4 regions of the Bacillus thuringiensis genome follow, and region 3 is predicted to be linked to each of the others. Evidence: riboswitches for the same ligand, from Rfam matches in the RefSeq annotation. Region 3 holds a riboswitch; each other region holds the start of a gene.

Region 1 (3,217 bases), 330 kb from region 3:
TCATCTTTATACTCTTCATAAGCCCAATTTAATACTGATAGCGCACCTTTCGTTTCATCTTCTTCCGAAAACGAAACAACATTTTCTTCCCACGTTTCATACGTCAACATGTTTTTTCCCCCTGTAAAAGCAAAAAGACGATTTTAACCTAATGAAAATAGGTTAAAACCGCCTCTAGTTTTTCTAGTCAGCGCTTTTCACTTTAAACGTACTTTTTCACTTTTCTCTAACTGAATTACTTTTCCATCTTGCACAACAATTGTAATTGAGCCATATTTCATATCAGCAAGCATCGCTTCAATCTTCTCGGATACTTCATCAAAATGTTCCCGTACACTCACGCGAACAGCCCCCCTTTTTATTCATAAAAAAAATCTTTCCCATTTCGAAAAGACTGTTCGGTAATATATTTTACCTTATCTTTCAAAATGGATTCCATTTTGCTGGATTTAGCACCTTGCTTTCTATAAGCAGGTTGCCGAGCTTCTTCGGGCCAGTTCCCTCCGCTTCTCTTGATAAGCTTTGTATTTGTATTTTATCACAATTCTGATTTTTTTCAATCCTAGTTTTCCGATATATTTTAATTATTTTATTTTACAAAAAAGGAATTGCCCATCCGAACAACTCCTTTTTCTATTTAAACAAGCTCTTTAATACGTATGCGATCGTTCCCAATAATATTTTCATATGTTTCGCGTTCCACAACTACTTGCGATGTTCCGCCTTTTGCAAAGACAACGGCTGGTCTTCGAATCCGATTGTAATTATTCGCCATCGAGTACCCGTAGGCTCCTGTACAGGAAACTGCTAGTAAATCAGCAGCAGCGACTTTCGGTAAATGAATATCCCAAATCAACATATCTCCGCTCTCACAACATTTCCCCGCAATCGAAACGAGTTCCTCATTCTCATCATTCCCTCGATTCGCTAACATTGCTTCATAACGCGCACTATATAAAGCAGGTCTTAAATTATCTGTCATTCCACCATCGACTGATACATATTTCCGAATACCAGGAATATCTTTCACAGATCCAACTGTATAAATTGTTGTCCCAGCATCACCTACAATACTACGGCCTGGTTCAATCCATATTTCTGGCAATGGATATTCACATACAGTAAATTGTTCTCTCACTGCACTTGTTACAGCTCGCACATATGTCTCAAGAGTTAACGGTGTATCCGACTCTGTGTAGCGTATTCCAAATCCCCCGCCTACATTTAACACTTTTACTACATAGTTTGTTTGCTCTCTCACTTCTTCTAAAAATTGGCGAAGAACTTCAATCGCTCGAACAAAGCCAGCTGTTTCAAATATTTGCGATCCGATATGTGAATGAATCCCTAGCACATTATAATTGGATTTTTGTAAAGCAAATCCAATTGCCTGCATCGCTTGACCGTTTGAAACGCCAAATCCAAATTTCGAATCATCTTGGCCTGTTGTAATATATTCATGTGTGTGCGCCTCTACTCCAGGCGTTACACGAATTAATATGTTCACAAACTTTCCATGTTGCATCGCTAAATCGTGTAAAACTTCTAATTCAAAGAAATTATCTACGACAAAACAACCGATATTCGCCTGAAGAGCCATCACTATCTCTTCTTCTGTTTTATTATTTCCATGAAAATGAATACGTGATGCTGGAAATCCTGCTTGGAGCGCAGTATATAATTCTCCTCCAGAAACAACGTCTAATGACATATTCTCTTCACGAGCTACTCGGCACATCTCCATGCACAAGAACGCCTTGCTTGCATATGCTACTTGATAAGAGAAACCACTTTCTTTAAAAGCACGATGAAATGCTCGGCATTTTCCTCGAATAGACTCTTCATCGTATACATAAAGTGGTGTTCCGTATTGCTTTGCTAGCTGCGTCGTATCGCACCCTCCAATTTCTAAGTGTCCTTGCCCATTAATTCGGCTTGTGCCGTGTAAATACATTTAAATTCCTCCCTTATTTCCTCTAAAACTCATAACCCCAATCTTCTATTCATTGCAGCACGCTTTTAGATAGACAAAAAACGCGCGGAACAATGTTCACACGCGTTTCTTATTAGGAAAAATATATATTGAAAAAATAAACGAGTTGTTATCTCCTCAAAATAAGAAACCGCATCAACATCTCCAAATAGCTCTCCATAAAATAAATCTTATGACAGTACTACATTTATTCAATGTAGTCCCAATATATGAATAAGATGGTTATTCTTATATTTCGGCAATAGTCCCTTTCAGCCTATGATCACAGATTCCATGAAATCTCCCATAGCTTACTCTTTCCTATCGCGGCCTCTACCTTTGAGAGTAGATGAGGTAAGTCTATTTAATTTTCAAACATCTAATTGTTGCTATTAACAATACCAAAGGACCATTTTATTTGTCAAACAATTTTTTATATTGTTTTTTTACAGTTTAATTTTGTATCATTTGGTAAGCGCTTTACTGAAATCTTTTTCACTTCCCATTCGCCTTCTTCGTTATTAAATGTAATCGTTACCTTCTCAAATGGGGGAGCAATTTTCCCAGCAACACGTTCATACTTTGTCACTTCAATACTTGCTTGAAATAAATATGTACCGCTATACACTTTTTTTAAACTAATAATTTTAGGACATTGATACGGTTTCAAACTTCCATATTGTTTTTCAATTGCTTTATTTATTTTTGGAAATAAAACAGAATAAAGTGCATCTTCCATAAGAGGTGCATCATATTGAGCTATTGACACACTCGGTAAAGTAAAAAGTATAACACTACTGCATGCTATAAAATATAATAATTTTCGCATTATAACCTCCGTATTATCACGCGCTTCTTTCTGCGTACGATAATTATCATACATAGAAATTCTGTTTTATTGTCTCCCACCACTCTTTTTCTACTCGATTATTATAAAAAAGCCCACAACTCTCTTTTATTTTCGTATAATGATACTCATAGTATCAGGCTTATCATCATAAGTATTCTGAGTTAGTAGCATCTACTTGGATAAGCTTATTTTTATGAAGGACATATCAGCGATGTATTATGTCTATTTCGTCTACACGTTAGCAAGTACGTTTGCAAACGTGTTAGCACTTTTTTATTTCTTGAATGAAATACATTCTAACAATTAGTATGATTTTCTTGTTTTTAGGGGGGCGATTATTTGAAGGTTGTTCGGTCTATATTTAAGGGGTTTTGTTTATTGAATAAAATTATAAA
Region 2 (3,217 bases), 890 kb from region 3:
GGATAGAAGGCAAATCCGATTACGAATAAACCAATTCCGAGAAGGAACGTTTTTATATCGGATGCCCCCGTTTTAATAACCCATAGTGCGTAGCAAAGTGCGATCACTGCGACTATGCCATCTGTAATTCTTGCCCGCATTTCATTTTTATATGTTTCACCAGTTGCGACTAGTTTTAACTGGAAGATTGGTGAAACGAGATATGGAATGAGGTAGGCCAGTGTTGATACGGTAATAACGAATGTATAAGCTTCCGCAATGGTTCCTGATAATGTTGAGAATAGGAACACTTGCGACATAATGTTTGTTAATCGTAATGAGTAAATTGGACTTCCTTTTTTATTTGTTTTTGTGAAGAAGGAAGGGAAGAAACCTTCTTTTGCTGCTTGATATGGTACTTCTGAGCTTAATAAAATCCAGCCTAAGATAGAACCGAACAGGGAAGTAAGAGCAAGTAATGCCATCAGTTTCCCGCCGCCATGACCCATTGCAGCGTTTAATGCATCTGCTAATGGACGTTCAGAAGCTTGTAATTTATCAACGTGAAGTACACCCATTGTTAAAATTGTAATTCCTAAGTAAATCGCAACTGTAATAAGTAATCCCGCAACTGTTGCACGTTTTACCGTTTTTGGAGAAACAGCACGGTTTGATAAAAGAACGGCTGATTCAATTCCGATAAACGCCCAAAGCGTTGTAAGAGCAGCTAAATTTACTTGTGAAAGAAGACCATGTGATACACCTGATTTATCAATCATCGGCGTGTACCATTGTCCAAACTTAGAAGCTTCGAATGCAAATAACGTAACGACGATGAATAAAAGGAATCCAGTTACTTTCGTTGTTGTTGCTAAGAAGTTTAGTTTTCCAGCGCCGCTTACACCATTTGTTAATATAATATGAGTTCCCCAAAGTAAGATGGAACAAATCGTAAATGTAATTAGTTTTCCGACTTCTATGTTAAAAGAACCGATTGAAAATAGTAGTCGCGTATCTTTCATAATTGGGAAGAAGAGTGATAAATATCCCGCAAATGATGTAATGATGGCAACGTTACTTGCCCAGTTTGCAACCCAATATCCCCATACCATACTGAATCCAGCCATTTTTTTCTTTTTTGGTGTTGAGAATAAAGCATATGCATGACTTTGTGGTCCTGTCGTTAAATCAGGACGACGAATTGCTAAATTACCGAAAACAAGAGCTAGCATTAAAACACCAAACCCTGTTGTTAACCAAGCTAAAGTGACACCGAGTGGGCTTGCTGTTTGTGCCAACGTACTTGGCACCATGAAAATACCAGCGCCAACCATGTTACCGACAACGAAAGCTGTTAGTACCCAAAAGCCCCATTTTTTTTGTTGCATAGAAAATACCTCCAAAGTTAGTATAACCAAGTCAAGCGAGGAGATATGTATGTCTTCTTAGTAGAGAAGAGAAGTCCCAAACAAAACAAAAAAAGCACGTAATCTGCCGCTACATGCTTTCTATCTTATAAGAAACCCACGACATACCTCTCGATAGCTCTCCACAAACGAAACGTTTGTGACAGTTCTGCACTTATTAAATGCAGACCCAGCAAGCGTGCATGGTGGACACGACTTACTTCGGCAACCATTCCTTTCTCATTCCTTCATCAATGCCACTACATCTCCTGAAATGATACTCTTAATGACTGCAACCTCTACCTCACCGAGATACGAATGAGGATTTAAATATTAAATTAACGTCTTTAAGAGTAACAAATGTATTTTTATACGTCAATGGATATAGTAATAATCAGATTATAGAGAAGAATTTGTGATTAAAAACGAATAAGATTTTAGCATGAAAAGAAGCTGATCTAAAACTAGATCAGCTTCTACATATAAGATTAAACTAAGTTTAATACAGTCACTTTTTCACGTGTCATAGACTCAAGGCTCTTACGAATACCTTGTGCTCCCATACCTGAACCTTTTACACCGATGAATGGGAAGTGGTCAGGGCCGCGCTCTGTGCGTCCGTTAATTTGAACAGAACCAGTTTCGATTTTGTTAGCAATTGCAAATGCTTTGTTAATGTCTTTAGTGAAGACACTTGCTTGCAGACCGAACTCTGATTTGTTAGCAATTTCAATTGCTTGCTCATCTGAAGAAACACGAATGATTGGAAGGATTGGGCCAAATGGCTCTTCCCAAGCAACTTTCATTTCTTCTGTTACGTGGTCGATTAATGTTGGGTAAATTAAGTTACGCTCACGTTTGTTACCAATAACGATTGTTGCACCTTTTTCAACAGCATCGTCAACTAAGCCTTGAACGAAGTCAGCAGACTTGTCGTCGATTAATGGAACGATTGTGCTGTCTTGTTCTGGAGATCCAACTGATAGTTCAGCTACTTGCGCTTTTAATAAGCTAACAAGCTCGTCTGCTACGTTTTCGTGTACAAGTACACGTTTAATAGCTGTACAACGTTGACCAGAGTAAGAGAATGCACCGCTTACGATATGGTTTGCAGCATCTTGTAAGTCAGCATCTTCACGAACGATACCAGGATCTTTACCACCAAGTTCTAATACAAGTGGAATCATTGAAGCTTTTTTCGCTAAATGTTTACCTGTGTTTGTACCACCTGTGAACGATACCATATTAATGCCTTCGTGTTCTACTAAGTAGTCACCAATTACAGAACCGCGTCCTGTCGCTACGTTTACAAGACCTTTTGGAAGGCCAGCTTTGTGAAGTGCTTCAACCATTTTAATACCACTAATTGCACCTTGAGTTGCTGGTTTGAAAATAACAGCGTTACCCATAATTAATGCTGGTGCAAGTTTCGCAGCAGATAAGTTTACTGGGTAGTTAAATGGTGCGATTGCTAATACAACACCAAGTGGTGCGCGTTGGATGATCGCAAGTTTCGATTTCGTTCCGCCAGGGAAGCTATCGCCCATCATGCTTTCTCCGTGCATATGTAAAGCTTCTTCGATCGTGTAACGAATGAAGTCAGCTGTACGAACAACTTCTTTCTTCGCATCTTTATAGCCTTTACCGACTTCTTTCATAATGATATCGGCAATTTCATCCTGCATATTTACGAGCTCATCAGCCCATTTATATAAGTATTTTGCGCGATCTTGTAGGGAAGCTTCAGCCCATGATTTTTGAGCTTCTTTTGCAGATGCAATTGCTTCATCTACTTCTCCGCGAGTAATTGCTTGTACTTGTCCAATTACTTC
Region 3 (3,217 bases):
ACCGAGGGCGTTTACAGGAGCATTTCGGTGATCTGCTATAGTAGGAGGGGTGAGAAATCGCGAAAGTTCAATTCGACTGTGGCCATCTGGAGTGACCATCATAGCAATCTCTACGCACTGAGAGCCGAGTCCAGTTACGCGACCAGCCCATTCACCTTCGATAGTGGCTCGCCCTTCGAGGTTCAAGCCAATCTCCTCAAAGAAAGAGATTGCGTTATCAAGGGATTCTACAACGATGCTGACATTGTCCATTCGTAGTAATTTGTTTTTTGCCATATTCTTATCTCCTTATGTATAAAAGTTTATTATTTAATCATCCTCATAATTATACTACTAAGTAGTTACAAATTCCTTTCAGTCAAAAACACCTTGTCGTAGTATAGGAAAAGGTGACAAGGTGTTTTTTTATATGTCATATAGCATCTTGTTAACGAACAGCTTTTATTTAATAGGAAGGAAGTAGATTAATATGATTTTTTTATAAGTGTTACTGAGCATATCAAATTAGCTCATTTGCACTAAAGGCTCAATTTTCGCCATAAATGATTGATGCAGCGCCTCAACCCCTGTTACTAAATGAAGGCGGTCAATAACGACAGACACTTTAATTTCTGATGTACTTACCATTTTAATATGAATATCTTCTTCTTTTAAAGTAGTAAACATATTTGCAGCGACACCAGGGTTAGATACCATGCCAGATCCTACAATTGATACTTTTGCTAAGTGATTTTCATGTTCTACAGATTCGTAGTGAAGAGTTTCTTGATTTTGTTCCAAAACTTTTAAAGTTTCTCTTAAATCATTCGAGTGAATGGAGAAGGAGAGATGTACAGTTCCTTCATTTGTAATACTTTGAATGATGATATCTACATTAATGTGTGCTGCTGCTAATGTAGAGAAAACTGTTGAAAGCGATCCTTGTTCTAGTCCTTTAATTGTGACACGTGTAATGTTATCCTCAAATGCAATACCTTTAACGATTGATTGTTGTTCCATGTTACATTCTCCTTTTACAATTGTTCCGTTTTCTTGTTCCATACTTGAGCGAACTTCTAAAACTACGTTATGATTTTTAGCAAACTCAACAGCTCGCGGGTGTAATACGCCAGCACCAAGATTTGCAAGCTCTAACATTTCGTCATAAGAAATTTCGTCTAATTTGTAAGCATCTTTTACAACTCGTGGGTCCGTTGTATATACGCCTGTCACATCCGTATAAATATCACATTTTTTTGCTTTAAGTGCAGCGGCTAGTGCGACAGCAGTCGTATCAGAACCACCACGGCCAAGCGTTGTAATTTCATTTTCTACACTTATACCTTGGAAACCAGCTACGATAACAATCGTGCCTTCAGCAAGATAAGATTGAATACGATCTGTATGAATGTCAGTAATCCGTGCACTACTATGTACAGATTCTGTCGTAATACCAGCTTGCCACCCTGTTAATGAAATTGCATGATAGCCTTTTGCTTGCAGTGCCATTGTTAATAATGAAATAGTTACTTGTTCTCCTGTAGATAGAAGCATATCCATTTCACGTTTACTTGGATTTTCTGTAATAACGTTAGCGAGTGCGACAAGTTCATCCGTGCTTTTTCCCATTGCTGAAACGACAGAGACAACGCTATGACCTCGTTCATATTCTTCAATGATTAAATTTGCTACATGTTGAATGCGTTCGACGCTTCCGACAGAAGTGCCACCAAATTTTTGAACAATTGTTTCCATTACAAATTCCTTCTTTCGTCTATTTTTAAGAATAGATTAGGAAATATATAGATCCCAATACTCCTGTAGTTACCAGAAAGACAAACAAAAAACACCATCTCAAATAAGTGAGGATGGTGCTGTTACAGGAAAAGGGAAACAGAAAACGGAGCTAATAAAAAAACCGCCAAAAAAGGAATATCATAAAAAATGATATCTCTTTTTTGTAGATAGCTCTTCATACATACACGTCTGTACATATGACAGTTCTGTTTCTATTCGAAAACAGCCCCAATTGATAAATGCAGAGAAACTTATCAATTTCGGCAATACTTCCTTTCATCTAAGTTCATAGACATCTCTGTGTCTCCATTAGAATACTCATAAGTATCGCAACCTCTATCTCACGTTTTAGGCGAGAGTGTTTGATTTATGAAGTTGTTGGTAACATTTGTTTTATAATAATTTAAATTTTTCGGGGAATCAAGTGTTATATATATATTTTTAAAATTCTTTCTTTTTACAGGGAAGTTTGTGAAAAATGTAGCAAAATAAATTCATTGCATGTACATTAAACTTATAGTGCATAGGAGGTGGGAGAATGAAAAGGAAACAGCCTATTTATGTTGCGACAAAAATGAAAACGAAGATGGAAAAATTATGGGGATATACGCAAGAACCAGATATACATACAGAGTGGGATGCTCGCTTTACTGAAATTTCGTATTTAGAGAAAAAAGAAGGAGAACCACAGAAGTTTTTGTATAAAACAAAGATTGGATTTGGGCTTGAAATAGCTGGAGAAGGGGAATCAATAGGTGAAATAAGAAAAGAAACTGGTGAAAGAATTTCCTCTTTAAAATTTTGGACGGATAATACATTATCTCTTATTCAAATAGGACGTGGTTATTGGAAGTATACGCCGAATAAAGAATACATCCATTTTGAGACACAATATGATTATGATACAAGATTTGGTCGTATAGGAAATGTAATAGATTCCTATATTTTTCGTCCGTTATTAGGTTGGGCGACGGCTTGGAGTTTTGATGCCTTAAAATTATGGTTAGAAAAGGGGCTTCATCCTAGGTTACTAATTAGAAGAACAATGACGTATTGGCTCGTATGTTTTTTATTTGCTTTTGTATGGATATATCAAGGGATAGTGCCAAAACTACTGTTTACTCATTCAGAAGAAGTAAAGATGCTTTCTGTATTAATCGGTTCAAATGAAAATAGTGTATATATACTTAAAATAATTGGGGTGTTAGAAATAATTTTCGGTGTCGTATGGCTGTTGCCACTAACAAAACGAAAATTATTTATCCTGCATATTATTGTGTTATTGGTTCTAACGATAGCGGCAGGATTTACGAATATTGCAAGCTTTACAGGTCCGTTTAATCCGATTACATTAAATATTCTTCTAATGGGGTTATCAATTGTCGGTTATATAAATAGTTTCGATTTACCAAGCGCGAAAAATTGCAAGAGGACGAGAAAG
Region 4 (3,217 bases), 1.2 Mb from region 3:
CAGCACATTTACTTGGGGTATTAGTTGGCGGTCTTATTATCTTTACGAATATACGTACACTGCTTACTACATTTAAAGTGGATCCAACTATTATTTCACTTTCTTACGTTGCAGTTGGTCTTGTCGTTATTATTTCTATTTTCATTGCTGTTCGAAATCATTCCAATCGTCCTAACGCATCAACAGCTGAGTATCCAAATGATCAGAAGCAAATGCTACCATAACTATAAAAAATACCGCCCAATTTAGAGCGGTATTTTTTATTTTTCTATTTTCCAATTAATCATCGTTTCTGTAGCATTTACTCTCTTCATATGTAACTTTTCTAAAACACGAATCGAACTATAATTATCTAGAAGTGTCTCTGCAATTATTGTTTCTACCTCTCCTGTTTTGAAAGCCCAATCGATTAGTTCTCTTACAGCTTCTGTTGCATAGCCCATATTCCAATATTTCTCAATAAATCCATAGCCAATTTCCACTGTTTGATTCTCGTTTGGTCCACCTTTAAATCCAATATCACCTAAAACGCTATCATCTTCTTTCCGAAGAACATACCACGCCCCCCATGGTAATAAAGCCACATCTTGTTTTACATTCTTTACATGCCATACAATATGCGGACCGCTATTGTATCCTTGCTCGTTAGCAATTTGAATTCTCTCTTCTGTACACGGCACTATATAGAGCCTTTCTGTTTCTAATTTCATATTGATTTCCCCTTTTCAATTAAACAATACCTCAATTTTACTAAAAATAAAAAGAATATTCATCCTATTCGTTAAATTTATACTTATTCTTTGAAACGAATTTAAGGAATAATCCTCTTTTGATAGTTATGTCGAATTATATTTTTCTGAATTTTCTTTTAATTTAGAGGGTTTTTCAATATTTTTTGCGAAACATTTGTATAACAATTTTTTCTTTGCTTATTGCTACATAATAGTAGGTTCGGGTGGAGTTTTGCAAGCGTTTCCTATACAATAACCGAGATTTTTTGACTTTTCCTAACAAAATATCTTGCAATATATTCAGAAAGTCATTACAATTGCCATATATTAAAAATCTTAGCAATATATAAATCCTCATCAATCCGATGAGGTAGAGGTTGCGACTTTTAATAGTAAAACGGACGAGACACAGAGAATGTCAGCTGACTCCGTTTGAAAGGAAAAGTTGCCGAAGTTTATATTTCTTCTCTGGAAATATGAGCTGGGGCTGTCTCCGAAAGGAACAGAACTGTCACGTTTACAAAATTACCGTGTAAACGTGGGGTGCTATCTTAACGGAAGGGTATGATGGGGTGGTTATTTGTGAAACGTTCCGCCAAATTCCTTTGGCGGTTTTTTGTATTTTTCTCCCCCGCTCCTTCCTAACCTACAAGAAAAGGAGTGTTGAACATGAATAGCGCAACAAATCAATCTACCTCTAAAACGCAAACTACACAAGGACAAGGTGAATTAAAACGCGGATTAAAATCTCGTCACCTTACGATGATTTCTCTCGGTGGTACAATTGGTACCGGACTATTTCTTGCCAGCGGTGGTGTCATCCATACAGCTGGACCTGGTGGCGCATTAATTGCATACGCCGCAATTGGAATTATGGTTTATTTTTTAATGACAAGCTTAGCTGAACTTGCAGCTTACATGCCTGTTACTGGATCTTTTAGCACGTATGCAACAAAATTTGTTGATCCATCACTTGGCTTTGCACTTGGATGGAACTATTGGTATAACTGGGCAATTACGATTGCTGCTGAACTTGCAGCCGTAACATTAATTATGAAATTTTGGTTCCCAGATACCCCTTCTCTTATTTGGAGCGGATTATGTTTAGCTATTATTTTCCTTTTAAACTATTTATCTGTTAAAGGGTTTGGTGAATCTGAATATTGGTTCGCACTTATTAAAGTAGTTACGATTATTATCTTTTTAATTGTTGGTTTCATGATGATTTTTGGAATTATGGGCGGTGAAACGGTTGGCTTTAAAAACTTCACTGTTGCAGATGCACCATTTAACGGCGGTATCATGGCAATTATCGGTGTATTTATGGCAGCTGGTTTCTCATTCCAAGGTACTGAACTATTAGGAGTAGCTGCTGGTGAAACGTCTGATCCAGAACGTAATATCCCAAAAGCAATTCGTTCAATCTTTTGGCGTATTCTTTTATTCTATATCCTTGCGATTCTCGTTATTGGTTTATTAATTCCTTATACAACTGAAAGCCTTGCTGCAAGTGATGTTACAGTAAGTCCGTTTACACTTATTTTTGAAAAAGCGGGCGTTGCCTTTGCTGCTTCTGTTATGAACGCTGTTATTTTAACTGCTGTACTATCTGCTGGTAACTCTGGTATGTATGCATCAACTCGTATGCTTTGGGATTTAGCTCGCCAAGGAAAAGCACCAAAGTTTCTTGGTAAATTAGATAGCCGCGGTGTACCTGTTAACGCGCTAATCGTAACGTCAATTGTTGGTAGTATTGCTTTCATTGCTTCTTTATTCGGTGATGGTGTTGTATACATTTGGTTATTAAACGCATCTGGAATGTCTGGTTTTATCGCATGGGTCGGAATTGCAATTAGTCATTACCGTTTCCGCAAAGCATATATCGCACAAGGAAAAGATTTAAAAGACTTACCCTATAGAGCAAAATGGTTCCCATTCGGTCCAATCTTCGCATTTACACTTTGTATCATCGTAATTTTAGGACAAAACTACGGCGCATTTATGGGTGAAGCAATTGATTGGAACGGTGTACTCGTTTCTTACATCGGTTTACCACTCTTCTTAGTACTATGGTTAGGTTATAAATTTACGAAAAAAACAAAAGTGATTCCACTTGATAAATGTGAACTAAAATAAAGTGAAACGAGCAAACAAATTTGTTTGCTCGTTTTTTGTTACAAACCTCTTTCCTTTATTATTGCTCCTGTTTTTGCAATAATAAAGGAAATATAAATAAAGGTTGGGATACAATGAACATTCGTATTACTGATGAAGCAAAAGCAGCTATACATAGATTAGAACTTGAAGATAAAAAGATCGTTCGCATTAGAGGAACAATGACGAACTCTTGTAGTATTTTCGTTGATGTCGATTTAATTTGGGATACATATAACGCAGATGATGTTGTATATGAAGATGCAGAGCTTATCGTACAAATGGATTCATTCACGAAAGACTACACTGGTGATACGGTGAAACTTGATTAT

The links. Region 3 has a riboswitch for lysine ahead of AC241_RS09230 (aspartate kinase). Riboswitches for the same ligand answer to the same signal wherever they lie in the genome.
Positions count from the first base shown of each region.
Region 1: another riboswitch for lysine. It lies ahead of lysA (diaminopimelate decarboxylase); the one in region 3 lies ahead of AC241_RS09230 (aspartate kinase).
Region 2: another riboswitch for lysine. It lies ahead of AC241_RS04475 (amino acid permease); the one in region 3 lies ahead of AC241_RS09230 (aspartate kinase).
Region 4: another riboswitch for lysine. It lies ahead of AC241_RS15290 (amino acid permease); the one in region 3 lies ahead of AC241_RS09230 (aspartate kinase).

Region 1 is NZ_CP012099.1:1,418,580-1,421,796, reverse strand. Features, by position in the region: gene AC241_RS07510 (phosphoadenylyl-sulfate reductase) at 1-110, opposite strand, end outside; gene AC241_RS07505 (YezD family protein) at 198-341, opposite strand; SAM riboswitch class I at 414-522, opposite strand; gene lysA (diaminopimelate decarboxylase) at 638-1,954, opposite strand; lysine riboswitch at 2,135-2,316, opposite strand; gene AC241_RS07495 (DUF3888 domain-containing protein) at 2,406-2,801, opposite strand.
Region 2 is NZ_CP012099.1:854,900-858,116, forward strand. Features, by position in the region: gene AC241_RS04475 (amino acid permease) at 1-1,367, opposite strand, end outside; lysine riboswitch at 1,514-1,695, opposite strand; gene gapN (NADP-dependent glyceraldehyde-3-phosphate dehydrogenase) at 1,874-3,217, opposite strand, start outside.
Region 3 is NZ_CP012099.1:1,749,145-1,752,361, forward strand. Features, by position in the region: gene AC241_RS09225 (VOC family protein) at 1-276, opposite strand, end outside; gene AC241_RS09230 (aspartate kinase) at 505-1,734, opposite strand; lysine riboswitch at 1,937-2,123, opposite strand; gene AC241_RS09240 (DoxX-like family protein) at 2,315-3,217, shown strand, end outside.
Region 4 is NZ_CP012099.1:2,948,410-2,951,626, forward strand. Features, by position in the region: gene AC241_RS15280 (sulfite exporter TauE/SafE family protein) at 1-224, shown strand, start outside; gene AC241_RS15285 (GNAT family N-acetyltransferase) at 261-710, opposite strand; lysine riboswitch at 1,095-1,288, shown strand; gene AC241_RS15290 (amino acid permease) at 1,401-2,867, shown strand; gene AC241_RS15295 (iron-sulfur cluster biosynthesis family protein) at 2,981-3,217, shown strand, end outside.